DNA from 3 places in the Aeromonas rivipollensis genome. Region 2 is predicted to be linked to each of the others. Evidence: riboswitches for the same ligand, from Rfam matches in the RefSeq annotation. Region 2 holds a riboswitch; each other region holds the start of a gene.
The links. A riboswitch is a leader RNA that binds a small molecule or an ion and turns the genes downstream of it on or off. The one in region 2 is predicted to bind cyclic di-GMP.
Positions count from the first base shown of each region.

Region 1: another riboswitch for cyclic di-GMP. It lies ahead of WIR04_RS04340 (PKD domain-containing protein); the one in region 2 lies ahead of lafK (lateral flagellar response regulator transcription factor LafK).
Region 3: another riboswitch for cyclic di-GMP. It lies ahead of gbpA (N-acetylglucosamine-binding protein GbpA); the one in region 2 lies ahead of lafK (lateral flagellar response regulator transcription factor LafK).

Region 1 covers NZ_CP149130.1:914,357-924,363, forward strand. Annotated here, with positions in the region: gene WIR04_RS04335 (glycosyl hydrolase family 18 protein) at 1-2,465, shown strand, start outside; cyclic di-GMP riboswitch class I at 2,775-2,860, shown strand; gene WIR04_RS04340 (PKD domain-containing protein) at 3,231-5,918, shown strand; gene WIR04_RS04345 (M66 family metalloprotease) at 6,109-8,475, shown strand; gene WIR04_RS04350 (putative RNA methyltransferase) at 8,557-9,357, opposite strand; gene crp (cAMP-activated global transcriptional regulator CRP) at 9,480-10,007, opposite strand, start outside.
Region 2 covers NZ_CP149130.1:428,146-438,152, forward strand. Annotated here, with positions in the region: gene fliQ (flagellar biosynthesis protein FliQ) at 1-192, shown strand, start outside; gene lfiR (lateral flagellar biosynthetic protein LfiR) at 189-971, shown strand; gene flhB (flagellar biosynthesis protein FlhB) at 968-2,104, shown strand; gene lfhA (lateral flagellar biosynthesis protein LfhA) at 2,108-4,183, shown strand; cyclic di-GMP riboswitch class I at 4,378-4,465, shown strand; gene lafK (lateral flagellar response regulator transcription factor LafK) at 4,718-5,980, shown strand; gene lfiE (lateral flagellar hook-basal body complex protein LfiE) at 5,992-6,318, shown strand; gene fliFL (lateral flagellar M-ring protein FliFL) at 6,337-8,076, shown strand; gene fliGL (lateral flagellar motor switch protein FliGL) at 8,063-9,091, shown strand; gene lfiH (lateral flagellar assembly protein FliH) at 9,104-9,796, shown strand; gene lfiI (lateral flagellar FliI-like assembly ATPase LfiI) at 9,789-10,007, shown strand, end outside.
Region 3 covers NZ_CP149130.1:3,816,578-3,826,584, forward strand. Annotated here, with positions in the region: gene WIR04_RS17290 (M3 family metallopeptidase) at 1-1,365, opposite strand, end outside; gene WIR04_RS17295 (methyl-accepting chemotaxis protein) at 1,661-3,346, shown strand; cyclic di-GMP riboswitch class I at 3,609-3,694, shown strand; gene gbpA (N-acetylglucosamine-binding protein GbpA) at 3,760-5,184, shown strand; gene WIR04_RS17305 (cytochrome b) at 5,285-5,815, shown strand; gene cbl (HTH-type transcriptional regulator Cbl) at 5,906-6,853, opposite strand; gene WIR04_RS17315 (sulfate/molybdate ABC transporter ATP-binding protein) at 6,971-8,038, opposite strand; gene cysW (sulfate ABC transporter permease subunit CysW) at 8,113-9,006, opposite strand; gene cysT (sulfate ABC transporter permease subunit CysT) at 9,003-9,842, opposite strand.

The sequences.
Region 1 (10,007 bases), 490 kb from region 2:
AGGCCGCCTCTGCCTACAACCAGCTGGTGACAGTCCACAAGGATGGTGCCCCCGTCAGCGTGACCTGGAACCTCTGGACCGGTGACGTGGGTCAGACCGCCAAGGTGCTGCTCGATGGCAAGGAGGTGTGGTCAGGCCCGGCTTCCGCCGCTGGTACCGCCAACTTCAAGGTGACCAAGGGGGGCCGCTACCAGATGCAGGTCGCCCTGTGCAACGCCGACGGCTGCACCCTCTCCGACAAGAAGGAGCTGATGGTCGCCGATACCGACGGCAGCCACCTGGCACCGCTCAATGCGCCCCTCAAGGAGAACAACAAGCCCTACGCCAACAAGTCCGGCAAGGTGGTGGGGGCCTATTACGTGGAGTGGGGCGTCTATGGCCGCAAGTTCACCGTGGACAAGATCCCGGCCCAGAACCTGACCCACATCCTCTACGGCTTCACCCCCATCTGCGGCGGTAACGGCATCAATGACAGCCTGAAAGAGATCTCCGGCAGCTTCGAGGCCCTCCAGCGCTCCTGTGCCGGTCGTGAAGACTTCAAGGTCTCCATCCACGATCCCTGGGCCGCCGTCCAGATGTCCCAGGGCAACCTCAGCGCCTGGGATGAACCCTACAAGGGCAACTTCGGCAACCTGATGGCGCTCAAGCAAGCCCGTCCGGACCTCAAGATCCTGCCGTCGGTCGGGGGGTGGACCCTCTCCGATCCCTTCTACTTCCTGGGGGACAAGACCAAGCGCGACACCTTCGTCGCCTCGGTCAAGGAGTTCCTGCAGACCTGGAAATTCTTCGACGGGGTGGACATCGACTGGGAATTCCCGGGCGGCCAGGGGGCCAACCCCAGCCTGGGCGGCCCGAGCGATGGCGCCACCTATGTGGTGCTGATGAAGGAGCTGCGGGCCATGCTCGACGAACTGGAAGCCGAGACCGGCCGCCAGTATGAGCTGACCTCGGCGATCAGCGCCGGCGGTGACAAGATTGCCAAGGTCGATTATCAGGCGGCCCAGCAGTACATGGACCACATCTTCCTGATGAGCTACGACTTCAGCGGCGCCTTCGACCTGACGAATCTGGCCCACCAGACCAACCTCTTTGCCTCCAGTTGGGATCCGGCCACCAAGTACACCACCGACAAGGGCGTCAAGGCGCTGCTGGGTCAGGGGGTGACACCGGGCAAGATAGTGGTGGGTGCGGCCATGTATGGCCGTGGCTGGACCGGAGTGAAGAACTACCAGGCCGGCAATCCCTTCACTGGTACCGCCACCGGACCTGTGACCGGCACCTGGGAAAATGGCGTGGTGGATTACCGCGACATCGTCAACAACCGCATGGGCGCAGGCTGGGAGCAGGGCTATGACGAGTCGGCCGAGGCCCCTTATGTGTTCAAGGCCAGCACTGGGGATCTCATCAGCTTCGACAACGATCGCTCGGTCAAGGCCAAGGGGCAGTACGTGCTGGCGAACCAGCTCGGTGGCCTGTTCGCCTGGGAGATAGACGCGGACAACGGCGACATCCTCAACGCCATGCACGAGGGGCTGGGCCACGGCGAGGGTACACTGCCGCCGGTCAACAAGCCGCCTGTGGCCAATGCCGGCAGCGACCTGAGCGTCACGGGCCCGGCCGAGGTAACCCTCAACGGCTCCGCCTCCCACGATCCGGAAAGCGGCGTGCTGACCTACAGCTGGAAGCAGGTCTCCGGACCCCAGGCCAGCCTGCTGGACGCTACCCAGGCCAGGGCCCGCGTGGTGCTGGATGCCGCCACTACCGACATCAATCTGGTGTTCGAGCTGACAGTGACCGACGATCAGGGACTCTCGGCCAAGGATCAGGTGGTGGTGACCAACAAGGCACCACAGCCGAACCTGCCCCCCGTGGTCAGCGTACCGGCCAGTGCGACCGTAGAGTCCGGCAAGCAGGTGACCATCAAGGCCACTGCGTCCGATCCGAACGGTGATGCCCTGAGCTATCAGTGGAGCCTGCCAGCGGGTCTCACCGCCACCGGTCAGGACAGTGCGACCCTGGTGGTCACAGGCCCGAGCGTCACCAGCGACACCGCCTATGACCTGACCCTGATGGTGACTGACGGGGCACTGGACGCCAGCGCCGGCACCCGCCTGACCGTCAAGCCGGCCAGCACGGGGGGCGGCTGCGAGACAACCGATCCCGATGCGGCCAACCATCCGGCCTGGAACGCCAGCACCGTCTACAACACCAATGACAAGGTGAGCCACAAGCAACTGGTGTGGCAGGCCAAGTACTGGACCCAGGGCAACGAGCCAAGCCAGAGCGCCGATCAGTGGAAGCTGGTGAGCCAGGTGCAGCTCGGCTGGAATGCCGCTGTGGCCTACAACGCCGGGGATCTCACCAACCACAACGGTCGCAAGTGGAAGGCCCAGTACTGGACCAAGGGCGATGAGCCCGGCAAGGCCGCCGTCTGGGTGGATCAGGGGGCTGCCAGCTGCAACTGATGGCCATAGGGAATGGGGCCAAGGCCCCATTCCTTTTTCCTGTGGCGCTTTGCGGGCTGACCTCAGTTCGGGGTGGATAAACCGCGAGCCATTTCTAAGGAATTAATCATTTCACCTAAAGTTGAAAAAATATTTTCATCTTGAAATCGCTTTCAAGATAGTGAGTTGGATGGTTGACATCCGTTCTCACGCCGAGCTTAACCCTGCCTTCAGAGGCATTTCTTGATAGAACACCCAGTCAAGATCCCGCTCTGCCATTTGCAGTGACTGCGCCTATAGAGAATAATCGCCACGCACTACTGATTAATTTGTGTATAAGGGCAAACCGGTCAAAAGGCCGGGACGCAAAGCTTCCGGTCTAAGGATCCATGATCTAGGACAGCGGGGCCGCCACAGGTCGTATCGATCCTCTGCCAAGGGGAGATCTTGCACCGTCTGCTGGTTGCCTTGTCCTTATCGTATTGACTAATAACGAAAAAGGATTATTCGCCATGCAAAGTCCACCCCTTCTTACTGTCGACCTGTCTGGTTGGCTCCCTGCTTGCTTCCCCCCTTCGTGTCGCCGCCCCAGGCAAACTCCGCCTCGGCTGGGGTGAAACCCTGTTCGCCATCACCGGGCTCAACCCGCCCGCTCATGCCCTGCCGCTCAAGGTGATCGCTGTCGGTGGCGGCAGGAGAAGAGGGTTGAACCCTGTGCTCATGTCAACGCAATAACAACGACGCCCCTGCCACCGAAGCAGGCGCCAAAAATAGGGAAATCACGGAATGCAGATGAAAAAAAACAAGGTAAATCTGGCGGTGCAGGGGGGCATGCTCGCCCTGCTGGCCGCATGGGGGCCGCAGGCTCTGGCCCAGCAGAACGCCATCACCGGGGAGTGGCGCAAGGATCAGATCAAGCCACGCCTCTACAGCCAGGAGGCCTGGGTCGACGGCTTCGTCCTGCAACTGCCGCTCGGGGCGACCTTCGCCCCCCAGATGACGGCCTGGGACGAGAACGATGGGGATCTCAGTGGCCGCATCAAGCAGCTCAGCGGTGTGAACACCCAGCAGGTCGGCAGCTATCTGGCGAAGTACGAGGTGCGTGATAACGGATTGCCCGGTGGTAATGGATATCTGGGGATGAATGCAGGCACTACCACGTTTTCATTGCCCGTCACCATCTATGATCCCGCAGTGGCGGTGCCGAGTGAGCTCAACAAGCTGGGTAGCCTCTGGCAGGAGAGCCCAGCCACCACAGGTCTCTTGCGTTTTCTCCCCGGCCAGAGCCTGAGCCGAACGATCCGTATCGCCTCAACCGAGCATCCCCTGACTGGGGACGAGCTGGAGATCACGACCTTCAAGGTGCAGGAGGGGATCTGGGGTGGTAGCAACCGTCAGTTCAGCCTGCGCCTCATCGACATCGAGAGCGGCGAGTCTGCCTATGAAGGCAGCGTCCTGCTCGTATCAGGCAAACAGTTGACCCTGCCAGCTCCCATCAAGGTGCGGGTCGATCGGGACTACGAATTCATCCTGACCTATCTGACCGGCCAGTACGAACAGGGTTTTCGCACCAACGAGGAGGGGGAACTCTGGTTGATGGCAGATGGGCAGCAATCGCGCGAGGCAAATCCCTATGCCCAGGTGTTGCCCGATCCTGCCAACCAGCTGGCCTTCGATCCCGGTTTCAACTCTGCCCTGAAACAGAAACTGCTCAGCAGCCGGGGGGAGCAAGAGGCGCTGCTGATCGCCAAGGTACCGGGCCCGCAGCCGGTGGCGCTGAGCTATCGCATCGCCAACCCCGAGCTGGTCAGTCTGCAACTGGTACCCGGAGCGACCCAGGATCGGCTGGTGCTCCAGGGGCTGGCAGAGGGCGAGACCACCCTCGAAATCCTGGCCGATGATCGGCAGGTGGATCAGGTGCGACTGTTTGTTACCGCCCCCAAGGCGGTCAGCCTCTCCTATAGCTACATCGCCTTCCCCGGTGAGCGTCAGAGCCACCTGTGGGACGACGGTGCCATCATCATGGCGGACATGAGCCGACGTTTTGCCCCCTACAACATCCGCCTCAGCTGGGTGGACAACGGCATCTTGGTGCACGAATGGGACAAGAATGGCGATGGTCAGGCCTACGAACCCAGTACTGTTGAGCTAACGGCGCCGCTGCGGGAGGGCTGGATCCCAAACGCGGAACAGGTCTTCTCCAATATCTATGTGCTGCGCGGCTACAAGGATGACAGCAGGACATGCAGCTACCAGGGGAATGGTCTCTCTGTCGGTTTGGGGGCCAAAGACGGGGCGCCGCGCGCGGGCTATCGATACGCCTGCCCCGGCAACGTCACCGTCCATGGGCAGTCGTTGACCCTGAGCCATGAGCTGGGCCACAACCTGGGGCTGTCGCACACGGGAGACGAGCCTTACCGGATGAGCAACATCATGACGGGAGGGCGGCTTGAGGGGGTCTTCTTCGGTTACCAGTGGCGCATCATGCACCAAACCATAGACGCGCGGATCGCGGCCGGTGATGCGGGAGTCAGCGAGGTGGGTACCGAGCCAGAACCACCCCAGCCTGCCATCAATCAGCCCCCCCTGGCCAACGCCGGCGGCGATATGAGTACCACTGGCCCGGCCGAACTGGTACTCGACGGTGCCGCCTCCCGGGATCCGGAGAACGGTGCCCTGCGCTACCAATGGCGCCAGGTCGGCGGTCCGCAGGCATCCCTGAGGGATGCCGAGCAGGCGCGAGCCAGGCTGAGTCTGGGGACCGTCTCTCAGGATACCCAGTTGACATTCGAGCTGACCGTGACCGATGAGCAGGGACTGGCGGGCGCGGATCGTATGGTAGTGACCCACCAGGCACCACCGCCCAACCAGCCACCCGTGCTGACCGCGCTGGCTCCCGCCTCTGTGCAGGCGGGCATGCAGGTGAGCATTACCGCCAGCGCCACAGATCCCGATGGGGATGCGCTCAGCTACCAGTGGACTGTGCCGGCCGGTCTGACCGCCAGCGGCCAGAGCAGCAAGACCCTGGTGCTGGCGGCCCCGAGTGTGGCGGTCAACACGGATTACGATCTGACCGTCACCGTGACAGATGGCGCCCTGGATGTGCAGGGCCAGACCCGGCTCACAGTCACCCCGGCAAGCGGTGGTGGTGAATGCAGTGCCTCCGATCCGGATGCGGCCAGCTGGCCGGCCTGGAGCGCCAGCACCGTCTACAACGCCGATACCAAAGTGAGCCACAACCAGCTGGTGTGGCAGGCCAAGTACTGGACCCAAGGTAACGAGCCGAGCCAGACGGCGGATCAGTGGAAGCTGGTGAGCCAGGTGCAGCTCGGCTGGAATGCCGGTGTGGCCTACAGCGGCGGTGATGTCACCACCCACAATGGCCGCAAGTGGCAGGCCCAGTACTGGACCAGGGGCAACGAGCCAGGCAAGCACGATGTCTGGCTGGATCAGGGAGCAGCCAACTGCAACTGATGACCATCAGGAATGGGGCCTTGGCGTCCCATTCCTTTTTCCACTCCTGTTTCAGGCTGCGGCTATGCCGCTGCGCGACAACCAGACCTTATTCTCAGACCGGGTGTTGGAGCGAGCCTCTGGCGTCCATTTTGTAATGATTCCTGCAACAGGGCATGTGGACATGCCCATCACAATGAGAACCATAACAATGAAAAAAACACAGTTAGCCAGCCTCATCATGGCCGCCCTGGCGAGCGGCCCTCTGTTGGCTGCCGTTCAGGCTCCCACCTCCTTGCCCTTCAACACCCAGCCACCGACCAACGATCTGCAAGGATCCCTGGCGGCGCAGGTTCAATTCGCCCAGAGCCAGATCCTGCCGGCCCATGTCGCAGAAGGGGACCGCCAGCCCAGGTTGACCGCCCTGCGCAAGAGCCTGCTGCTGGTCAGGCCCTTGCAAACCGAGACCGGCGCGACCATGACGGTGACGGCGCGAGATGGCGCCGGACAGACGCTCGGGACGCTCAGCCTCAACCCCCCCGAGCAGTTGCCGAAGACGGCCTATTACCTCGATGGCTCACCGGAGGAGGGGGTCGACTTCACGCCGGGGCCGGGCACCAGTGGCCTCATCAACAGCAGCAGCGAGCTGGCCAAACTGAGCGATCCTGCCGGCGCCTTCCTGCTTGGCAAGTTGCAGCCTCATGCTTTGGTGACCATTCAGACTGCCGACGGACGCTGGGTGCGCGATATTCATCTGCCGGGCGGAGCGGAGTTGGAAGGCAAGATGGTGCGGCTGGCCTCCAACGCCGGCTACAACTCGACCCTTTATTACAGTGGCCGCCAGGTGACCCTCTCCCGCGGTCAGAGCCTGCAGTTCAAGTTCGTGGGCGGTCAGTGGATCCGTGACGGGGAGCTCGAGAACAACGGTATCCGCTATGCGACCGACGCCTGGAGCGCCGTGCTGCCGGCGGACTGGATCCGGCCAGGCCTGGCGCTGCAACTCAGCCAGGGCGGGCTCAGCGGCGAGCTGACGGATCTCGCGATCGGTGCCCCGAGCGAGCTGCTCATCCACACCATAGACCTTGGCATGCTGACCACTCCCCGGGATCAGTTTGCCTTCGCCAGGGATCCCGAAGCTCATCGCGAATATTTCCAGACGGTGCCGACCAGCCGGTTGATCGTCAGCCAGTATGCTCCCCTGTCGCTGCCGGAGGTGATGCTGCCAAACGGCACCCTGCTCACCGATTTCGATCCCGGCCAGGGGGGCTGGCACGAGGGCACCATGCGCCAGCGCATCGGCAAGGAGCTGATCTCCCACGGGATAGACAATGCGAACTACGGCATCAACAGCACGGCTGGCGAGGGGGAGAGCAGCCATCCCTATGTGGTGGCCCAGCTGGCGGCCCACAACAGCCGTGGCAAGTACGCCAACGGCATCCAGGTGCACGGTGGTTCGGGCGGCGGCGGCATAGTCACGCTCGACGCCTCTCTGGGTAACGAATTCAGCCACGAGGTGGGCCACAACTATGGTCTTGGCCACTATGTCGGCGGCTTCCAGGGCTCGGTGCACCGCAGCGCCGAGGCGGTCAATTCGAGCTGGGGCTGGGATGGCGACAAGAACCGCTTCATCCCGAACTTTGGCGCCGCCCGCAGCGGCCAGAGCGCCTGCCTCGACGGCCAGTGCCAGCCGCCTTTCGAGGGACATTCGTTCGGTTTCGATGCCATGGCGGGTGGATCGCCCTTCTCCGGCTTCAACCGCTTTACCCTCTACACCCCGAACTCGGCCGCCATCATCCAGCGTTTCCTCGAGAGCAAGGCGGTGTTCGACGCCGCTTCCCCGACCGGATTCAGCAAATGGGATGCCGCCACCGCCACCATGGTGCCCTACCAGCACAGGGTCGAGCGGCTGGAGCAGATCAGCGCGCCCATCGGCGATCTGAGCGAGGCGAAGCTGGTGGCTCTGCTGGCGGAGTATGATCTGGTCAAGGTAGCCATGTGGGACGGCAACTGGACGCGCAACATCCAGGCGCCGGCTGCCGGAGCCGGGAATGCGGGGCGCATCCTGACTGTGGAGCACGGTGCCGGCTACAACAGCACCCTCTTCATCAATGGCCAGCAGATCACCGTCTCCCGCGGTTTCAAGAAGAGCTATACCTCGGACGGCAGCCGCTGGAACGAAGGGCCTGTGGTGGATACTCGGGTGGCGCGCAAGCCGCAGGCATTCGGGGTGCCGGTGACGACCCTGGTGGGCTATTACGATCCTCGCGGATTGTTGCCGAGCTACCTCTATCCGGCTCTGCACGGCGCTTACGGCTTCAGCTATGGGGATGACGGCGAGGGGATCGGGGCAGAGGATTGCCAGCTGCAGGTGGAGACCCGGGAGGGCTTGCTGCACTTCCGGCTGGCCAATCACCGGCTAAATGCCAACCTGATGAACAAGTTCCATGTCAATGTGCCCACGGCCAGCGAGCCACGGGCCGCCACCGTGATCTGCGCCGCCGGGACCCTGGATCAGAGGCCCGTCTCGGCGCCGGAAGTGGATCTCTCCTTCACCGTCAACGGGCGGCCGCTCGAGTAAGGGGGTCGCTCCTTCATTACCGGGGGAGAGCAGTGGATACGCCAAATAAAAAAGGCCCGAACGGGCCTTTTTTCATGGGGTTCAGAGCGGCTTCTGCCACAGGCTCAGCAGCAGATCCTGTTCAAGTTCGTCCGGCCCCTGGTGGGTGAAGGCGTGACGCTGTTCACCGCCGGCACGCCAGCCGAGGCGACTGGTTTCCAGCACATGGGCACGCAGCCCCTGATCCATGGCCATGGAGAACTGGCAGCGTTGCCGCTCGACGGGGACGAGCCCGGCCAGGGCTGGCCAGCTGAGGGGGTGCTCCATGCTCACCGGGTTGAGGCTGACCCTCAGCTGCCACTGGTGGCGCGGGCCCGGTTGCAGGTGGAGCAGGTAGCCGCCCGGGGTCAGCTGGCTGACCAGCAGCTCTGTCTTGATCTTGAGGTCGTTGACCAGCAGTACCTGGGCTGAGCCGGCCAGCAGCGGCGCCTTGGCCGGATCGGCGATGACGAAATGGCCGTCGGGCTGCGCTTTGTTGGCGGCGAAGATGGCGTTCTTGGCGAGATCGAGGCCGCCAAATTGCCAGCCCGGCAGGCGCTCTGCCAGGGCGCGGCAGTAGTACCCCTCACCACAGCCGAGATGGATCAGCTCGCGCTCGCCGAGTGGAGCCAGCAGGGTCGCCATGGCCTCCACCAGGGGCAGCTGGTGCCCCTGCTCCAGGAAGCGGCGCTTGGCGCGCAGCAGGGCACGGCTGTCGCTGTCCTTGGGATCCTTCTTGCCCGGGATGAGATCCAGATAACCTTCCGGGGCCGGATCGAAATGGTGCTTGTTGTCGCAATAGACCCCGCGGGAGGCTTCATGAAGATGCAGGGGGCTGCGGCACAGGGGACATTGAAGATGCATACACACTCGCTTGGTTGAGGCCGGGGAAGGGCGTGCGGGATTATAGGGGAGGAGATCAGAAAAGGCTGCCGTGGCAGCCTTTTTTATCCAACGGCCCTGTGCTGAGCCGTCGGGGAACCCGGTCAGCGGGTGCCAAACACCACTATGGTCTTGCCGTGGGCCGAGATGAGCTCCTGCTCTTCCAGCATCTTGAGGATGCGGCCGACGGTTTCGCGGGAGCAGCCGACGATCTGGCCTATCTCCTGGCGGGTGATCTTGATCTGCATGCCATCCGGGTGGGTCATGGCGTCCGGCTGCTTGGCCAGGTTCAGCAGGGTCTGGGCAATCCGGCCGGTCACGTCCAGGAAGGCGAGGTTGCCGACCTTCTGGCTGGTGTGCTGCAGGCGCTTGGCCATCTGGCCGGAGAGGCGCAACAGGATGTCCGGGTTGACCTGGATCAGCTGGCGGAACTTCTTGTAGGAGATCTCGGCGACTTCACAGGCGCCTTTGGCACGTACCCAGGCGGAACGCTCCGGATTCTCGTTCTCTTCGAACATCCCCATCTCGCCCAGGAAATCCCCCTGATTCAGGTAGGAGAGGATCATCTCCTTGCCTTCGTCATCCTTGATCAGGACGGCGACTGTACCCTTGACGATGTAGTAGAGGGTTTC
Region 2 (10,007 bases):
CCCGGCCTCATCGTCGGTCTGGTGGTCAGCATCTTCCAGGCCGCGACCCAGATCCAGGAGCAGACCCTCAGCTTCCTGCCCCGTTTCATCGTGACCCTGTTGACGCTGATCTTCACGGGGAACTGGCTGCTGTCGCAGATCACCACCCTGTTTTCCGACCTGTTCCAGAAGATCCCCGGGCTCATCGGATGAACTCCCTGCTGTCGCTCAGTGCGGCCGAGCTGACCGCCTGGCTGGGACAGTGGTGGTGGCCCTTCATTCGTATCGCGGCAGCCTTCTGGGTGATGCCGGTGTTTGGTGATGGCCGCATCCCGGCCCAGGTCCGCATCTTTCTGGCCTTCGTCATCAGCCTGCTGATCGCCCCCATGCTCAAGGACATGCCGGCTCTGGATCCCTTCAGCGTCGGCATGATGGTGCTGACCCTGGAACAGCTGCTGTTCGGTCTGCTGTTCGGGCTCTGCATCCAGATGCTGTTCATGGTGATGACCATGGCGGGCCAGATCCTCTCCATGCAGATGGGTCTGGCGATGGCGGTGATGAATGATCCGTCCAACGGGGACACGGCGCCCATCGTCAGCCAGATCATGCTGATCTTCTGCTCGCTGCTGTTCCTCGGCCTGAACGGCCATCTGGTGACCCTGGAGGTGCTGGTGCAGAGCCTGCGCAGCTGGCCACCGGGGGCCTCCCTCTACGCGCTGGACCTGAAGGGGGTCATCGGCCTGTTCGGCTGGAGCATAGGGGCGGCCCTGATCCTGACCCTGCCGGCCGTGGTGGCCATGCTGATGGTCAATCTCACCTTCGGGGTGCTCAACCGTACCGCCCCCTCGCTGAACATTTTCTCTTTGGGCTTCCCCATGACGCTGTTGCTGGGGCTGCTCACCATGGCCATCTCCATCAGCGGTGTGCCGGCCCGGTATCTGGATCTGGTCGCCCATGTGCTGGCCCAGCTCAGGGCGTTGACGCCGACATGAGTCAGAGCAGCGCCCAGGATAAAACCGAAGAGGCCTCCACCCAGAAAAGGCGCAAGGCGCGGGAAGAGGGGCAGATAGCGCGCTCCAAGGAGCTGAGCTCCGCCGGTCTGCTGCTGATCGGTGGGCTGGCCATGCAGTGGATGGTGCCGAGCTTCGGCCTTTTCTTTGCCGAGCTGATGAAGCAGCCCCAACGCTTCAACTGGCAGGGGGCGCGGGATCCCCAGATGATGATCCAGTGGACCGCCGATGCGCTGATCGGCATGTTGTGGGTCCTGCTGCCGCTGTTCGGCCTGCTCGCCCTGTTGCTGGTCCTGCTCAGCATAGTGCCGGGGGGCATGGTGCTGGTCTGGAAGAAGCTGATGCCAAGCGGGGAGAAGCTCAATCCGCTCAAGGGCCTTAAGCGGATGTTCTCGACCCACAGCCTGATGGAACTGCTGAAATCCCTTCTCAAGGTGCTGCTGATCGGCGGCACCCTGGCCCTGATGCTCCAGCACCAGTGGCCCCTGCTGATGATGATGAACCGCATGCCGCCCCAGGCTGCCATGGAACAGGCGCTGCGCATCCTTTCTCAGGCATTTATCTTGCTAGGCACGGTGCAGATGCTGATCGCCGTGCTGGATGTCCCCTATCAGCGCTGGTCATTGAACAAGCAGTTGAAGATGACCAAGCAGGAGGTCAAGGACGAGCACAAGAACAGCGAGGGGCGCCCAGAGATCAAGGCCAGGATCCGCCAGGTGCAGGGCATGCTGGCGCGGGCGCGCATCGAACAGCGGGTGCCGCAGGCAGACGTCATCATAGTGAACCCGACCCATTACGCGGTCGCCATCAAGTATGATCCTGCGAGGGCCAACGCCCCCTATGTGATTGCCAAGGGTATAGACGGCATGGCGGAGCGGATCCGCGAGGTCGCCAGGCAGCACGACAAGATGGTGATGAGCCTGCCGGAGCTGACCCGGGCCATCTATTACTCCACCCGGGTGGATCAGGAAGTGCCGGCGGGCCTCTACACAGCGGTCGCCTATGTATTGAACCACGTATTGCAGTTACGGGCCTATGAGGCAGGCAAGGGCAGAAAACCCAATCCCCTTGCTCCTCTGCATGTGCCGCCCGAGTTACGTCAACCTGAGAGGTAAGTTGTGAACTGGCGTGTATTGACCCAATCCTATACAGCTATCCCCATGATGCTGCTGGCCATCCTGGCGATGATGATACTGCCTCTGCCAGGTTGGCTGCTGGATGCCCTGTTCACCTTCAACATAGTGCTGGCGGTGCTGGTGCTGCTGGTCTCTGTCTCGGCTCGCCGCCCCCTCGATTTCTCCGTATTCCCGACAGTGCTGCTGGTGGCCACCCTGATGCGGCTGTCCCTCAACGTCGCCTCCACCCGGGTGGTGCTGCTCCATGGTCATGAGGGCAACGAGGCCGCCGGCAAGGTCATCCAGGCCTTCGGGGAAGTGGTGATCGGTGGCAACTACGTGGTGGGTCTGGTGGTGTTCGTGATCCTGATGATCATCAACTTCGTGGTGATCACCAAGGGGGGGGAGCGGATCTCCGAAGTCTCCGCCCGCTTCACCCTGGATGCCATGCCGGGCAAGCAGATGGCCATAGATGCCGATCTCAACGCCGGCACCCTGGATCAGCACCAGGCCCGCGCCAGGCGGGAAGAGATCGCCAGGGAAGCCGACTTCTACGGCGCCATGGACGGGGCCTCCAAGTTTGTCCGTGGCGATGCCATCGCCGGCCTGCTGGTGCTGATCATCAACCTGGTGGGCGGTCTCGCCATCGGTATCTTCCAGCACTCGCTGCCGGTCTCCGATGCCTTCCGCATCTATGCCCTGCTCACCATAGGTGATGGTCTGGTCGCCCAGATCCCCTCCCTGCTGATGTCCACCGCGGCGGCCATCATAGTCACTAGGGTGAGTGACGAGGGGGAGATGTCGGATCAGGTCGGCCAGCAGATCCTGGCTTCTCCCCGGGTCATCTATACGGCGGCGACCATCATGCTGATCCTGGGCCTGGTGCCCGGCATGCCCATGCTGGCCTTCCTCAGCTTTGCCGCTGTGCTGGCCTGGACCGGCTGGAGCGTCAGCCAGCGCCGGGCAAAGGATCCGGCCCTGGATGCGGCCGAGGAGCTGACGAGGCAGATGGTACAGCCGGAGCCGCAAGGGCTGGACTGGCAGGATCTGCCGCCGGTGGATGCGGTCGCCATCGAACTGGGTTATCGGTTGGTGCCGCTGGCCGAGGCGAACAAGGGGGCCGAGCTGCTCGCCCGGGTGCGCGGCATTCGCAAGACACTGTCCGAGCAGTACGGTTTCCTGCTGCCCGAGATCCGGGTGCGGGACAACCTGCAACTGCAGCCGGACCAGTATCGCATCAAGCTGTCTGGCATTGCCCTGGCCACAGGCAATGTGGATTGCCAGCGGCTGATGGCCATCAGCAGCGGCGAGACCTATGGCGCCCTGGACGGCGAGCTGACCCAGGATCCGGCCTATGGCATGAACGCTGTCTGGATCTCGCCGGACAACAAGGCCAAGGCGCTCAACCTGGGTTACTCCGTGGTCGACTCTGCCACCGTCATCGCCACCCATGCCAGCAAGTTGCTCAGGGAGCAGCTCGATGGGCTCTTCGGCCATGACGAGGTGGGCAAGCTGGGCCAGTATCTGGCCACCCAGTCCCCCCGCCTGGCGGAAGAGCTCAATCTGGCCCTGACCCAGATGCAGCAACTGCGGGTCTTCCGTCAATTGCTCAAGGAGCAGATCAGCCTCACCGACATCCGCACCATAGCCACCACCTTGCTGGATGCGAGCGAGCTGACCAAGGACCCGGTGCTGCTGGCCTCGGACGTGCGCTGCGCCCTCAAGCGCCAGATCGTCAGGCAGGCGATCGGATCCCGCGACATACTGGCGGCCTTCACCCTGGACGACCGGCTGGAGCAGACCCTGCTGACGGCAATGAACCAGTCCCAGCAGCAGGGAAAAATCCAGCTGGACAGCTTCCCGGTCGACCCGCAATTGCTGGCGCAGTTGCAGCAGAACATGCCGCTGGTGAAGGAGCAGTTGCAGCAGCAGGGGTATGCGCCCGTGCTGGTGGTCATGCCCCAGCTCAGGCCCCTGATCGCCCGCTATGCCCGATCCTTCTCAAAGGGTCTCAAAGTGCTCTCTTATAACGAGATCCCGGAAGATTTACGGGTCGAAGTAATTGGCACCCTGGGCTGAAGTGGAATTGCCACGCCCATATGCCGGCAGGAAGAGACTATTCCGCACATCTGCTTGAATTGTCATATAAAGCCGTTATGATGTGACGGCTTTTGACGCGACACAGACTGACAGTGAAAAAATAAAATAGAAACAGTCAGATGTGTCACATGGCTTAAGGACAACCAAGCCATGCCATCCTAATACGGGTCGTCGCATGATAAAGGCAAACTGAACTGAAAAGTCAGGACGCAAAGCCTCCGGTCTAACGGCATTGATGCTAATGATAGCGGGGTTACCAAGGTCATGATTCCAGCCTTGTTTTCATACCGATATAGGGTAAGTGCTCAATAAGAGGTGCTGCCCCGTCCTGGTGCGTTTTTATTTTTTGAGCGTCAGTTCTGTTGATTGATTCATGTGCAATCACAGGTTCGGGTTAATATGTTTTCTGATTTATCTATCAAGGAAAATTCAATACCCGTCGGTATTGAATCTCATGCACATCTATTATTAGTTTCCTCTTCGTTATCAAATGGAGACGATGTTGAGGGAATATTGTTGAATGCAGGCTATCGCGTCTCTTGCCTGAATTCTGTCCCGCTGGCCAAGCAATTTCTCTCCAACCATTCCGCGGATCTCGTGTTGCTCGACATGGCGGTCATGACCGAGGCCGGTCCCTCAATGGTGCAGGAGCTGGCGGGTACCGACTGCGTCATCCTGGTCAATGAGCACCAGGCCTATCTGGCGGCGGAGGCCATGCGGGCCGGCGCCATCGATTACATCATCAAGCCTTTCAGTCAGCGCCAGATCCTCGATGTGGTGAGGGGGGCCCTGCGCCTGCGTCAGGCCATTCCCAACCTGATCGCCTCCTCGCCTCTGAGCCTGCAGGTATTGCAGCTCGCCAGGCGGGCTGCCAAGACCTCGGCCACCATCCTCATCGGCGGCGAGTCGGGGACGGGCAAGGAGCGGCTGGCCCGCTACATCCACGAGATGTCCAGCCGGGCGGGCAAGCCCTTCGTGGCCATCAACTGCGCAGCCATCCCCGAATCCATGCTCGAATCCATCCTGTTCGGACACAGCAAGGGGGCCTTTACCGGCGCGACCGCCAGCCAGCAGGGCAAGTTCGAGCTGGCCCAGGGGGGCACCCTGCTGCTCGACGAGATCTCCGAACTGCCGCTGGCATTGCAGGCCAAGCTGCTGCGGGTACTGCAGGAGAAAGAGGTCGAGCGGTTGGGCAGCCATCAGGTGATTGCGCTGGATGTGCGGATCATTGCCGCCAGCAACAGAGACCTGAGGGAGTTGGTGTTGCAGGGGGAGTTTCGCGAGGACCTCTTCTACCGGCTCGATGTGCTGCCCATGAGCTGGCCCGCCCTGCGGGAGCGGCCGGACGACATACTGCCGCTGGCGGAGTACTTCATCGAGCGCTACGCCGCCCAGCAGGGGTATCGCCTCAGCGAGAGCGCCTGCAAGCAGCTGCTCTCCTATGACTGGCCGGGCAATGTGCGCGAACTGGACAACGTGATCCAGCGGGCGCTAATTATGGCTCGCGGATTGCATATTCAGGCGGTCGATTTGATGCTGCCCCATTATGCCGTGGAAGCCGACAACCTGTTACCGCAGACGCTTGCGGCCCCGGAGGGGCTCAGCGAGACCAAACGGCATGCCGAATTTCAATTCGTCCTGGAGACGTTGCGCCGTTTTCGTGGTCACCGGACTCGTACGGCCGAAGCCCTTGGGATGACGACCCGGGCACTTAGATACAAGCTGGCTGCCATGCGCGAGCAGGGCATCGATGTCGAGCAGCAGATTCAAAACTAAGGGATAACCGAGTGAAGATTGAGATCATGTCATCACAGGTGACGCTCCTGCAGCAGATGCAGGAAATGCAGCGCGTTGCCAGTCACACCCCTTCCATCGAGCCTAACGACGCCTCGGCTGTCTCGTTCAGCGACGCCATGCGTGACGTCGTCGGCCGGGTCAACGAACAGCAGAATGTCGCGTCCAGATTGATGACCGCCGTCGACGCGGGTCAGAGCGACGATCTGGTGGGGGCCATGGTGGCCAGCCAGAAGGCAGGTCTCAGTTTTTCCGCCCTGATGCAGGTGCGCAACAAACTGATGACAGGCTTCGATGACATCATGCGCATGCCGCTCTGAGGGTAGGTCATGACTGAATTGGTATCATCCTCGCCGGGGGCATCGGGCTCCCTGATCGCCCGGGTACAGGAAGGGATGCGCAACTGGCGCACCCTGTCCCGGGACAACAAATCCATCCTGACCATAGCGCTGCTTGCCGCCATAGTGGCGGGCACCATAGTGGTGATCCTCTGGACCTCCAGCAAGAACTATGTGCCGCTCTACGGCAAGCAGGAGCTCTACGACACCGCCAACATCATGGAGATGCTGGAGAAGGAGCAGGTGCCCTTCCGGCTGGAGAAAAGCTCGGGCCAGATCCTGGTACCGGAGAGCCAGCTTGCCCACGTGCGCATGGCGCTGGCGGCGCGCGGGGTCAGGGCGGCCATGCCGGCCGGCCTCGAGGGGCTGGACACAGTGACAGGTCTTGGCACCAGCGAGTTCATGGAAGGGGCGCGTTATCGCCATGCCCTGGAAGGGGAGCTGGCCAGAACCATCATCTCGCTGGATGCGGTGCGCAGTGCCCGGGTGCATCTGGCTATCCCCAAGCGGACCCTGTTTGTCGGCCGTGACGAAGAGAAACCCAGCGCCTCCGTGATGCTGGATCTGCAACCCGGCCAGTCCATGGAGCCGGGTCAGGTCGAGGCCATCGCCAACCTGGTGGCGGGCAGCATCTCGGGCATGAAGCCCGGTGCCGTGACCATAGTGGATCAGGCGGGCCAATTGTTGAGTGCCGAGCTTGGCGACAAGGCGGGCTTCGGCAAGCAGAGCGTCCAGCAGATGGAATACGTGCGCAAGCTGGAGCAGTACATCCGCCAGCGTGCCAGCGACATGCTCTATCCCATGCTGGGCACCGGCAACTTCCGGGTCCAGATCGCCGCTGATGTCAACTTCAACGCTGTGGAAGAGACCCAGCAACAGCTGGATCCCAACGGTGTGGTGACCAAGGAATCCAACAAGTCCGACAAGACCATAGATGCCCTGGCGCTCGGCATTCCGGGGGCCCTGTCCAACCGTCCTCCCGAGACGGCGCCCCAGACCGACCAGGCTGCCGAAGGGAATGCGGCGGCGCCGGAGCCTGCCAAGAATGACACCCGTACCGAACGGCAGGAGGTCAGCAAGCAGTACGAGAACAGCCGCACCATAGTGCATACCCGCTATCAGCAGGGACGACTGGAGCGGATGAACGTCTCCATACTGCTCAACCAGCAGAGCGGCCCCAAAGGGGGCTGGAGCGCGGAGCAGCTGGAGCAGATCCGCCAGATGGTGGAGCGCTCCGTCGGCTTTGACGGCGTGCGTGGCGATCAGATCAGCTTGCAGGTGTTCGACTTCACCGGCGCCGTGCCGGTGACGCCACCTGAGTCGAGCTGGCTGGAGACCCCTTACTGGCAAGACTCCCTGCGCTACCTGGTGGGTGGCCTGCTGGGACTGACCCTGGTGTTCTTCGGCATTCGCCCTCTGGTGAAGCACCTGGTGCGTACCCAGCAATATCCTGATGCCGAGTCGGAACAGGAGCAGGATGAAGAGCAGGAACCGACCATAGGCCTCTCCATGCGCCGGGAAGGGGATGACGAGACTGACGGCACCGCGATTGGCAAGAGCCTGCAGCAGGCGGAATACAAGCTGGAGCCCCAGTTCTCCTCGCTGGATCTGGAGGCGCTGCCGGAGCCTGGCTCCGAGCTCGAGGTGCAGCTCAAGCACCTGCAACTGCTGGTGGATAAAGACACTGCCCGGGTGGCGGAAGTGGTCAGACAATGGGTGAGTGGCAATGAACAACGGTAATCTGAACCAGAGCGCGGTCGACATCGACATCGACAACCTCGAGAAGGCCGCCATCCTGCTGCTGAGCATGGGCACAGAGGCGGCCGCCAAGGTGATGCAGAAGCTGTCGCGGGACGAGGTGCAACGGCTCATCTCCAAGATGGCGGGCCTCTCCGGCGTGAGCTCGATAGAGGCAAAGTGGACCCTGCAGCAGTTCTTCAACCAGTATCGCGAGCAGAGCGGCATCGGCAGCGCGTCTCGGGAATACCTGGAGCAGACCCTGGATCTGGCGCTGGGTCAGCGCCTCTCCCGCAGCCTGCTCGACAGCCTCTATGGCGATGCGATGAGCCAGGACATCCAGCGCCTGCAATGGGTGCCAGCGGATGTCCTGGCCCGCTTCTTTCGCAACGAACACCCCCAGATGCAGGCGGTGCTGCTCGCCTTCCTGCCGCCCCAGACCGCCTCGGCCGTGCTCGATGCCCTGCCGGGGTCGCTCCACGACGATCTGCTGGTCCGGGTCGCCAGCCTCAGCTCGGTCAGCGAGCATGTGCTGGCCGAGCTGAGGCTGACCCTGGATCGCTGTCTCGCCTACGTGGCCGACCAGTCCGGCGCCAAGGTGAACGGGGTGCGCCAGGTGGCCGACATCCTCAACCGCTATCAGGGTGACAAGGAGCAGATGCTCTCCCTGCTGCGGGAACACGACGGCGACATGGCCCTCGAGATCGAGAAGAACATGTTCGACTTCATGGCCCTGCGTCGCCAGAGCGACGACACCCTGCAGCGTCTGGTGCAGGAGCTGCCGGCGGATCTGCTGGCGCTGGCCCTGAAGAATACCGACGCCGGTTTTCGCAAGGTGGTGCTGGGGGCCATGCCCAAGCGGATGGCGCAGGCACTGGAAGCCCAGATCCAGGATCAGGGCAGCGTCTCCCTGCGCAAGGTGGAGCAGGCCAGGGAAGAGGTGATGCAACTGGTGCGGGAACTGGTGGAGCAGGGCGAGATCGAGTTCCAGCTGTTCGAAGAAGCCACCGTCAGCTAACAGGAGACAGGCATGAGTCAGCATGTTCGCAAACTGGCGGCCGGTGCCACCCGTCTCTACCGTTTCCCGGCACTGGGACAGAGCGGGGAAGAGGCCAGAAGCCAGCAGGAAGAGTTCGAATACGGCTATCAGCAAGGGCTGGAGCAGGGACAGACAGAGGGGTATCAGGCCGGCTACCAGCAGGGGTTGACCAGCGGCCTGATTGAAGGGGAGGCCAAGGGTCTGCAACAGGGACAGGTGCGTGGCCTGGCCCAGGGGCTGGCCGAGGGCAGGGCCTCGTTCGATCAGGCCATGGTCCCCTTTGCCAAGCTGCAACAGCAGTGGGAGTCTCTGACCCGGGCCCGGATGCTGGAGCAGAAGGCGTTGATCGCCCAGCTGGTCGCCCAGGTGGCCAAGCGGGTGATCCAGGCCGAGTTCACCCTCAACCCGCAGCAGGTGCTCCAGCAGGTCGAACAGGCCATGGCGACCCTGCCGAGCGAGTCGGAAGATCTGGTGATCTACCTCAATGAGGGGGACAGGCAGCGCCTGGCCGAGCAGGGGGTGACCCGCTGCGAGAAGTGGCCGCTGCAGGTGGACGGGGCCCTGGGGGTCGGTGACGCCCGGATCGAGACCCGGGCCGCGGTGATCGAGATCAACACGGGGGAGCGGCTCGGTCGTTGCATCGAGCAGCTCAACCAGACCTTGGAACTGCCTCGGGATGCATGAGGCATTGCAGCAGGCGCTGACCTCGGCGCTGGACAGCCTGGACGAGATCCCGGGCTTTCGTCGTTATGGCCGCCTGGTGCGCGTCACCGGGCTGACCCTGGAAGTGGTGGGCTGCCAGCTGGTGATGGGGCAGCGCTGCCGGGTGGAAACGGCAACGGGTGACTCCCTGCTGGCCGAGGTGGTCGGCTTCAACCGGGATATCTCCTACCTG
Region 3 (10,007 bases), 1.2 Mb from region 2:
CTCCACCCCGAGGATGCTGCGCTCCCAGCGGCGGGCCAGCGCCAGCACGGCGTCCGGGGTGCGCTCGGCCTCCGCCATGGCGTAGAGATCCCGCTCGAAGTAGGCCACCAGCGCTATCTGGCGCTCGTTGAAGGCACGAAACGGCTGGCGTGCCTCTATCATGGCCTTGATGAGCCCGTCGGGGATGGGCTCCCCTGCCGCATTCTTGGCGTAGCCCTTGAGCCAGTCCGCGTCCTCCAGCAGGCTGTCGCAGAACATCGACTGGGTCTCGGCATAGGCCATGGAGGTCGGCGGGAACTCCTGGGAGAAGCAGGGGGCGTTGCCGGTGACATTGGCAAAGTGTGCCGCGTGACCGCCTTCGTGGAACAGGGTGTTGAGCCCGCTCCAGCCACTGCCCACCTGGGCCGGGTTGGCCAGGCTGGTGAAGTTGACCACCGCCGGTACCCACTCCCCCTCCTGCCAGAAGCTCGGCACCGGGCCGTGGCAGAAGCCGTTCTCGTATTTTCCCTCCCGGATCAGCAGATCCAGGGTGAGGGTGGCGCCGCGGTACTGGATGCCGAGGCGACGGAAGCTCTCGACCCAATCCTTCAGCGCCCGGGAGAAGGGCACATAAGGGTCGAGCTGGCGGGTCACGTCGCCGCTCACGCTGTAACGCAGGTTGTGGGGCAGCAGGGCCTCCTCTCCCTTGGCACCCTTCAGCTCGACCAGACTCTGGTGCAGCCGGGCATCGGTGCGGGCGATGAAGTCGTCGAGCACGGCGAACAACTGCTCCGGGCTCATCTGCTCGTTCTTGTGCACCTTGTAGTCGAAGTAGTCGCGATAGCCCATGGCCCGGGCGAAGCGGTTGCGCAGGGCCACCACCTCGAGAAAGCCGTTGCCGACCACCCACTGCTCCAGGCTGTGGAACATGGCGAGCGCACTCTGGCGCACCGCCTCGTCGCTACTGGCTGCCAGCGCCGTGCTGGCTGCGGGCAGACTGCCGGGGACCCGACGACCCTGCTCGTCCAGTAAAGTCAGCTTCAGCCCCTTGCGACGGGCGAAGAGATCCGCCTCGGCAGCCACCAGCTCCTCCATCAGGGCTGAGGCCCTTGGGTCTTCGATGACGTTGCACTCGAAGAAGGCGATCCAGCCTGCCAGACCGCGCTTGAGCTCTGCCTCTTCGGCTCGGGCCAGCATCTCCCGCAGCACCGGCAGACGGGCAGGATCGGCACAGAACGCCTTGTAGGCCTGCTCTGCGGCGGTGAAGCCAGCCTGATCGTCGCTGGTGCCCATGTAGGTGGACCAGAACAGGTCCTCCTTGCGCCTGTGCACCTGCAGGTAGTCGGCGTTGAGCCGGTTGAGATAATTCCTGGCAATGGAATTCATAAATTCCCTCTTGTTATGGGGCGGCCACGAGGGCGCCCACTCCTTATTGGTGAAATGCCAACCCATTCACACTTCTTGCAAATAGAGCAGACAGATTGTGCGCCGGGATGCGCGCCATCACGCTATCAAAAGCGACGGTTTCTGTCTGCTGGCTATACTGGTTGTCAAACTGCTCAATTGCCTGTTTTTCATCGCAAGCCATTGAAAGTTAATTGAATGTTAAAAACAACAACAATCAGGTCCGGCCGGCAGATCGGCCACAACCAGATCCGCATGGGAAAGTAAGGAAAAGACTATGTTCAAGCTCGGTGATATCGCCGTGAGCCGCAAGCTGATGTTGCTGCTCTCACTGGCACTGATCGGCTTCATCGCACTGCTGCTCATCTCGGCCAGTGCCCTGCACCGCAACCTGATGAGTGAACGGGAAGCCAGGCTGCAGGCAGTGCTGGATCTGGCCATGAGCCGGATCCAGACCCTGGCCGCCACCCTCCCCGCCCGGCAGGCCCAGGCCGAAGCCAAGGCCATGCTCGACAGCATGCGCTTCGATGGAGACAACTACCTGTTCGTGCTGGACGAGGATCGCCGGGTGGTGGTGCACCCTGCCAAGCCCGAGCTGGTCGGCCAGCAGATGGGCGGGACGCCCGCCGAATCCCACTGGCAGCGCATGGTGGATCTCGGCAAGGGCGGCCAACAGGGCCGCCTGGAGTACCAGTGGGTCTCCCCCTCCGGCGAAGCGGCCCAGAAGATGTCCCTGGTGGCAGGCTACCAGCCCTGGGGCTGGATCCTGGGCTCAGGCGTGCTGCTGCAGGACATTGAGGCCACCATGTGGTCGCAATATGAGTGGATGGGCGGTGCCACCTTGCTGGCGATCCTGTTGATGGGGTGGCTGGGGGTGGCCATCAGCCGCTCCATCGTCAACCCGCTGGCGGAGATCAACAGGGCCATGGCCCAGGTGGCGGCCGGGGATCTGGTGGTCAGCATACCCGTGCATGGCAAGGATGAGCTGGGGGCCGTCGCCCACTGTACCAATCAGGGGCTGGACGCCATTCGCCGCGCCCTGCTGGAGGCGAGCCAGGGGGCCCGCAACGTGGCGGATGCCGCCCTGCGCATCGCCGCCTCCGCCGAGCAGACCAACCAGGCGGTCAACAGCCAGCGGGATCAGCTGGCCCAGCTCGCCACCGCCATGAACGAGATGAGCGCCACCATCTCGGATGTGGCGGGCCATGCCGAGAACACGGCCCGCGACACCCAGGACGCCACCAGCGAAGCCGGGCTCGGCAACGAGGATGTCCACGCCAGCGTGCACGGCATCCAGGCGCTCGCCACCGAAGTGGAGCAGGCCACCCATCAGGTCAATCGACTCAAGGAGGGGGTGATGCAGATCGGCGAGGTGACCGCCGTCATCAGCGCCATCTCGGATCAGACCAACCTGCTGGCCCTCAACGCCGCCATAGAGGCGGCCCGCGCCGGCGAGCAGGGCCGCGGTTTCGCCGTGGTGGCCGACGAGGTGCGCCAGCTGGCGAGCCGTACCCGTCACTCCACAGAGGAGATCCAGAGTACCATCACCCAGTTGCAGCAGCGGGCGGTGACCGCCGCCAGCGCCATGGATGCCAGCCGCAAGCTGGCGGAGAGCAGCGTCGGCCAGTCCGAGAAGGCGGGACAGGACCTCTCCCTCATCGTCAACCATATCCAGCACGTGAGCGACATGGCGACCCAGATAGCCACAGCGGCGGAACAGCAGAGCATGGTGGCAGAGGACATGAACCGCAACGTCAGCGGCATCAATGACTCGGCCCTGGAGATGTCGCAGGCCGCCTCCCAGCTGGCACAGGAGAGCGAGCTGCTGGCCGGGCTCTCCCGCAGCCTGGACGAGCGGCTGGCGGTCTTCAGGCTCGGCAATGCCCTCCCCCGCGACCTGGCGCCTGGTCAGGCCCACCGCCCTTCGCCCTCCCGCAGCGCAGACCAGTACCCGCACCACTGACCGTCTGACACAGTCCCATCCCCTGGCGGCCTCGCCGACAGGGGATTTTTTCATTGATGAAAAATGTCGCGATTTTGCATCTTTTGACGGAGCGGGCGAAGCCAAACCCAACTTGATGAATTAAATATAATTTTAAAAACAGAGCGTTAAGTGATTGCTCTACTCCGATGAGATCAAGCTGTAAAGATTTACACTTAATAATTTAATCAAAAAAAGCCATCATGGTGGTGCCGTCCTCAAGGGCGGCACCCTGACCCTTTATGTAGTCATTTGGCAAACTGGTTGAAAGGCCAGGACGCAAAGCCTCCGGTCTAAAGACATGTCGTCCAGGATAGCGGGGTTGCCACACCCAGGTGTGTCACGGGGAATTCCCCTGCCAACTTGACTGCCCACATCACCGAACAGAGGAATGTATGGCAGCAAAAATCAAACTCAATCATGTGGCCGCCGCGCTGGCGCTGCTGGCCAGCGGCGGCGTGCTCGCCCACGGTTATATCAGCCAGCCGGAAGGGCGCAACTATCTGTGCAAGACCGGCGGCAACAGTCAGTGTGGCGCCATTCAGTGGGAGCCACAGAGCCTGGAGGCGCCATCCGGCTTCCCCAATGGCGGCCCCGTCGACGGCCAGATCGCCTCGGCCGGCCACCCGCAATTTGGTGAGCTCAACGCCCAGACCAGCGATCGCTGGACCAAGCGCCAGGTGCAGAGCGGCCCCTTCGCCATCAGCTGGACCTTCACCGCCAACCACGTGACCCGCAACTGGCGCTACTACCTCACCAAGCAGGAGTGGAACCCGAACCAGCCCCTGACCAGGGACTCCTTCGATCTCAATCCGTTCTGCGTCATCGACGGGGGCATGGTGCAGCCGCCCAAGCAGGTCACCCATCAGTGCACCCTGCCGGCGCGCACCGGCTATCAGGTTATCCTCGGAGTCTGGGAGGTGGGCGATACCGCCAACAGCTTCTACAACCTGATCGACGCCCAGTTCGATGGCGGCACCCAGCCACCGCTGACCTGGAGCCAGGGTGGGACCATCTACCCCTCCACCGATCTGGTGGCCGGCGACAAGGCCAGAACCCGGGTATTCGACGCCAATGGCGAGCGCACCGATCTGCAGACAGTGCTGACCATCGGCTCTGCCGAGCAGGGTCAGAAGAACAACTGGGCTCACGATCTGGCCGCCAGGATCAACGCCGAACAGAGCCAGATCCGCGCAGGCCAGCAAGGCACCGATGGCCAGTTCAACCCTGTTTATGGCCAGAACCCCATCTACCTGAAGGCGGGCAGCAACCTGCAGCGGGTCGAGGTCCAGCTCGAGCAGCAGCAACCCCCGGTAAACGACGGCATCAGCGTGAGCGGGCTGGAGAACGAATACCTGCTCGACAACGGCAAGGTCACCCTGAACTTCACGGTCACGGCCGAGGGGGATCTCGCGGTCACCAACACCCTGTATGACCACGGTGGCGCCGCCAAGGGCCAGACCGGTGCCGACATCAAGGACAGCAGCCATAGCTTCACCATGGAGGTCAGCGGCCTGAGCGCCGGCCACCACCAACTGGTGATCGAGGGCAAGCCGAAGGCGGGCGGCGCCCCCCTGCAGCAGACCATGGATCTGATGTTCAAGGATCCGGCCAGCGGCGGTGACTACCAGTACAGCTTCCCGGAGGGACTCAAATCCTATGCGGCAGGCACCAAGGTACTTCAGCCGAAAGATGGCAAGATCTATCAGTGCAAGCCCTACCCCTACAGCGGCTGGTGCACCATCTGGACGAGCACCGCGACCCAGTATGAGCCCGGAGTGGGCACCAACTGGCAGGATGCCTGGACCCTGGTGAACTGATCCCCCGCAAGCAGAAGAGGCCCGAGCGGCCTCTTTTTTGTGCCTGTCATCCGGGCTCCCGGTGCCTCTCGGCACCCTGGGCCCCAGTCGGAAAAATCCCATGACGAAAGACTACTATGACCCCCTGAGCCGCCTGCTGCACTGGCTGATGGCCGCCGTCATCCTCTACGCCACCCTGGCAGGCTACCTGATGCACCTGGTGATCGACAGCCATCCCAAGCTGTTTCAATTTCTGTCGGTGCTGAACATGTCGATGGCGACCCTGATCTCCCCGCTCTTCCTGCTGCGCTGGGGCTGGCGGCACTGGCGGCCTCCCCTGTCCGAAGAGCAGGCCCAGCCTCACCATCCCGCCGCCAGGCTGGCTCACGCCCTGCTCTACGGCCTGATGTGCATAGTGCTGTTGAGCGGCTTCCTGATGCTGGAGCAGGGTTATGCCCTGTTCTGGCTCTACCCGATCGCCAACCCCATCGATGTACCTGAGGTCAACGCCTTCTTCTTTGGCGTGCATCGCCTCGGCTGTCTGTTGCTGGCTGCGCTGGTCCTGCTGCACGTGGCCGCCGCCCTCTACCACCACAGGATCAAGGGGGATCGCACCCTGTATCGCATGCTGGGTCCCCAGAGCGGGCGCTAGCCAATGAGCGAGGCCCTGGGTCTGGCTGAAGCGTCGATTAAGCAAACAGGGAGCCATGGGCTCCCTGTTTTCTCAGACGATGCGGGGCATTCAGATCTGGTAATCGAGCAGGGGCTCGTTGCTCATGGCCCTGGCCTGGATCTCCGCCAGCGCCAGCTCGGGGTTGCAGAGCTGGATGAACTGCCAGGTGAAGTTGTGCTGGAACTGACCCTGCTTGAGACCTATCCAGGCGGTGTGCGGCGCAAACAGCCGGCTGCCGTCGAGCTGCACCAGCCCCTTGTCCCGTTGGGGATCGAACGCCATGTCCGCCAGTATGCCCACCCCCATCTCCAGCTCGACATAGGTCTTGATGACGTCGGAATCCTGGGCGGTCAGCAGGATCTGCGGATGTATCCCCGCCTCGGCAAAGGCCTCATCCACCCGCACCCGGCCCGTCAGGCCCGCCTGATAGGTGACTATGGGCCAGTGGGCCAGCGCCGCCAGGGTCAGTTCCCGCTCGGCGGTGAGCGGGTGCTGCTCCGGCACCACTATGTTGTGGTGCCAGCGATAGTAGGGAAACGCGACCACCCCTTCGCTCTTGTCGAGCTGCTCGCTGCTGATGCCGATATCCACCTCGCCGGTCTGTACCAGCCGCACTATCTCTTCCGGACTGCCCTGGCGCAGCTCCAGCTGCACCAGGGGGAACTGCTCGCGAAACGCCTTCACCACACGGGGCAGGGCATAGCGCGCCTGGGTGTGAGTGGTCGCTACCAGCAGTCGCCCGGAATCCCTGTTGGCAAAGGTGCTGGCCAATTTGCGGATATTGTCGGCGTCCCCCAGGATACGCTCGGCGATCACCAGCAGCTCCTTGCCCGGCTCCGTCATGCCAAGCAGCCGTTTGCCGTAACGGATGAAGAGCGCGAGCCCGAGCTCCTCCTCCAGCTCGCGGATATGGCGGCTGACCCCGGACTGGGAGGTAAAGAGGGCATTGGCCACTTCGGTCAGGTTGTAATCCCGCCGCGCCGCTTCCCGGATAATGCGTAATTGCTGAAAATTCACCTCATCGCCTCCTGCGCTGAGTGGCGGTGGATGCTGCCACCGTCCTCTTGTTATTGGGCGACCGGATCAGGATCCGGCTGCAAGCCTGAAAAAGGGTCTCGCCCTGGGGGCTCGTCTTCAAATCTGATAGTCGGGATAGAGCTGCGCATGCCGGGCCACCAGGCGCACCCCCTGGCCGGGGGCGAAGGCACGGGCGGCCTCCTTGCTCAGCTCGGCCTCGTAGTGAGCGCCCCTGGTCTCGCCATCCCCGCGCAACTCCACCCGGATCCGCGGCCCCATGGGCAACAAGCGGGTGATGGTGGCGCTGATGCCACCCGGTGCATCCGCCGGCAGTATCTCCAGCTCGTGGGGGCGCACATAGGCAATGGCCGCACTGCCCTGTGCCAGCTGGGAGCTGATGGGGCCCCCCAGCTGCTGCTCACCTATGCCGAGCCCCTGCCCGGCCACCCGGCCACGGAACAGGTTCACGCTGCCGAGGAAGCTGTGCACGAAGGCGGTGGCGGGCTGGTCATAGACCTCGGCCGGGGTGCCGATCTGCTCGACCCGCCCTGCGTTCATCAGCACCACCCGATCCGCCACCTCCAGCGCCTCCTCCTGATCGTGGGTCACGAACAGGCTGGTGACGTGCAGCTCGTCGTGCAGCTCCCGCAGCCAGCGGCGCAGCTCCTTGCGCACCTGGGCGTCGAGGGCGCCGAAAGGCTCGTCCAGCAGCAGCACCTTGGGCTGTACCGCCAGGGCGCGCGCCAGGGCGACCCGCTGGCGCTGACCGCCGGAGAGCTGGGTCGGATAGCGTCCGGCCACGTGGCTGAGCTGCACCAGATCCAGCAGCTCCTTGACCCGGGCTCGGATGGCCTCCTCGGCCGGTCGCTCGGCGCGCGGCTTGACCCTCAGGCCAAACGCCACGTTCTCGAACACCGTCATGTGCCTGAACAGGGCGTAGTGCTGGAACACGAAACCGACGTTGCGCTCGCGCACGTGGAGATCAGAGGCATCCTCGCCACGGATGATGACGTTGCCGCTGTCGGCCTGCTCCAACCCGGCGATGATCCGCAGCAGTGTGGTCTTGCCGCAGCCGGAGGGGCCGAGCAGCGCCACCAGTTCACCGTCGTGAAAATCGAGGTTGATGTCGGCCAGGGCCGCGTACTGATTGAAATGCTTGTTGAGTCGTTGAACCTGAATGCTCATGGCTGCCTCTCTAAACCGTTAAACCGGATTCATGGTTATCCGGGCTGACCTGCCGGCAGGCAGGCCAGGCCATATCAATGGGACTGGGTGGGCTGAGCGCGCAGCCGGGCCAGCAGGGTCTCCCCCAGCAGGGTGAAGATCCCGAACAGGGCCAGCAGGCTCGCCACCGCGAAGGCGGCGCCGGTCTGGTACTCGTTGTAGAGGATCTCGATGTGCAGCGGCAGTGTGTTGGTCTGGCCGCGAATATGGCCGGAGACCACGGAGACGGCACCGAACTCCCCCACAGCACGGGCGGTACAGAGCAGCAGGCCATACATCAGGCTCCAGCGGATGCCGGGCAGGGTGACCCGCCAGAACATCTGCAGGCCGCTCGCCCCCAGCATGATGGCGGCTTCCTCCTCTTCCGGCCCACGGGCCTCCATCTGGGGCAGCAGCTCGCGCACCACGAAGGGCACAGTGATAAAGGTGGTCGCCAATATGATCCCCGGAGTGGCGAAGATGATCTTGATGTCATGCTCGCTAAGCCAGTCGCCGAACCAGCCGCGGCTGCCGAACATCAGCACGAACATCAGCCCCGCTATCACGGGCGACACCGAGAACGGCAGATCGATGATGGTAATGAGCAGTTGTCGGCCCGGGAAACGGAAGCGGGCTATGGCCCAGGCGGCGGCCAGCCCGAACAGCAGATTGAGGGGCACGGAGCAGAGGGTCACCAGGGCGGTCAGGCCGAGGGCGCTCAGGGCATCCGGCTCGCTGATGGCATGCCAGAAGAAGGCGAGGCCCGGGCTCAGTGCCTGGATAAAGACGGTCGCGAGCGGCAGCAGCAGCAGGGCGGCGAACCAGCCGAGTCCGACGCTGATCAGCAGCCACTTGACCCAGACGGGCTCACGGGTCACGGCAGGCTGGCGCACCTGAGTGACAGGGGCCCCATCGAGGGCCAGGTCCAGGCTTGCGTTGGATGCATTCATATGCGGCTTCCTCCGATGCGTGCCCAGCTCCAGGCCTGCAACTTGTTGATGATCAACAGCAAGACAAACGAAATCAGCAGCATGACGGAGGCGATAGCCGAGGCCCCGGCATAGTCATACTCCTCCAGATGACTCATGATCATCAGCGGCGCGATTTCCGAAACCATCGGCAAATTTCCGGCGATAAAGATGACGGAGCCGTACTCCCCTACCCCGCGGGCAAAGGCCAGGGCGAAGCCGGTGAGCAGCGCCGGGATCAGGGTAGGCCACAACACTCGCGCGAAGGTTTGCCAGCGATTGGCCCCCAGGCTGGCGGCGGCCTCTTCCTGTTCGGTCTCCGCCTCCCGCAGCACGGGCTGCAGGGTGCGCACCACGAAGGGCAGCCCGATGAAGGTGAGGGCGATCACCACCCCTATGGGGTTGTAGGCGAGCTCTATACCAAAGGGAGCAACCCACTGACCTATCCAGCCGTTGGGGGCGAAGATGGCACACAGGGCAATGCCGGAGACGGCGGTGGGCATGGCGAACGGCAGGTCGATCAGCGCATCCACCAACCGGCGACCGGGGAAGCTGTATCGAACCAGCACCCAGGCCAGGATCAGCCCGAACAGGCTGTTGAGCAGGGCGGCGATAAAGGCAGCCCCGAAGCTGAGGCGAAAGGAGGCGAGCACCCGGGGGGAGCCTATCACCTGCCAGAACTCGGCGGCCGTCAGGTTGTTTACCGCGAACAGCACCAGCGCCGAGAGTGGCAACAGCACCAGTATGCTCAGGTAGAGCAGGCTGAAGCCCAGGGTCGGCCCCAGGCCAGGGAGGACGGAATAAGAACTTAATCGCATAACACATCCATTTGTTATAAAAACTTTCGATACGCTGATTCTGCTCACGAGCGCCAGGGACAACAAACACCAATAACGCCTTTGCTAAGCACTTTTTTGTCTAACAACGGCAAATCAGGGCTTTTAGAGCGATAAATATAAAAAAAGGTCTTTTATATAAATAAA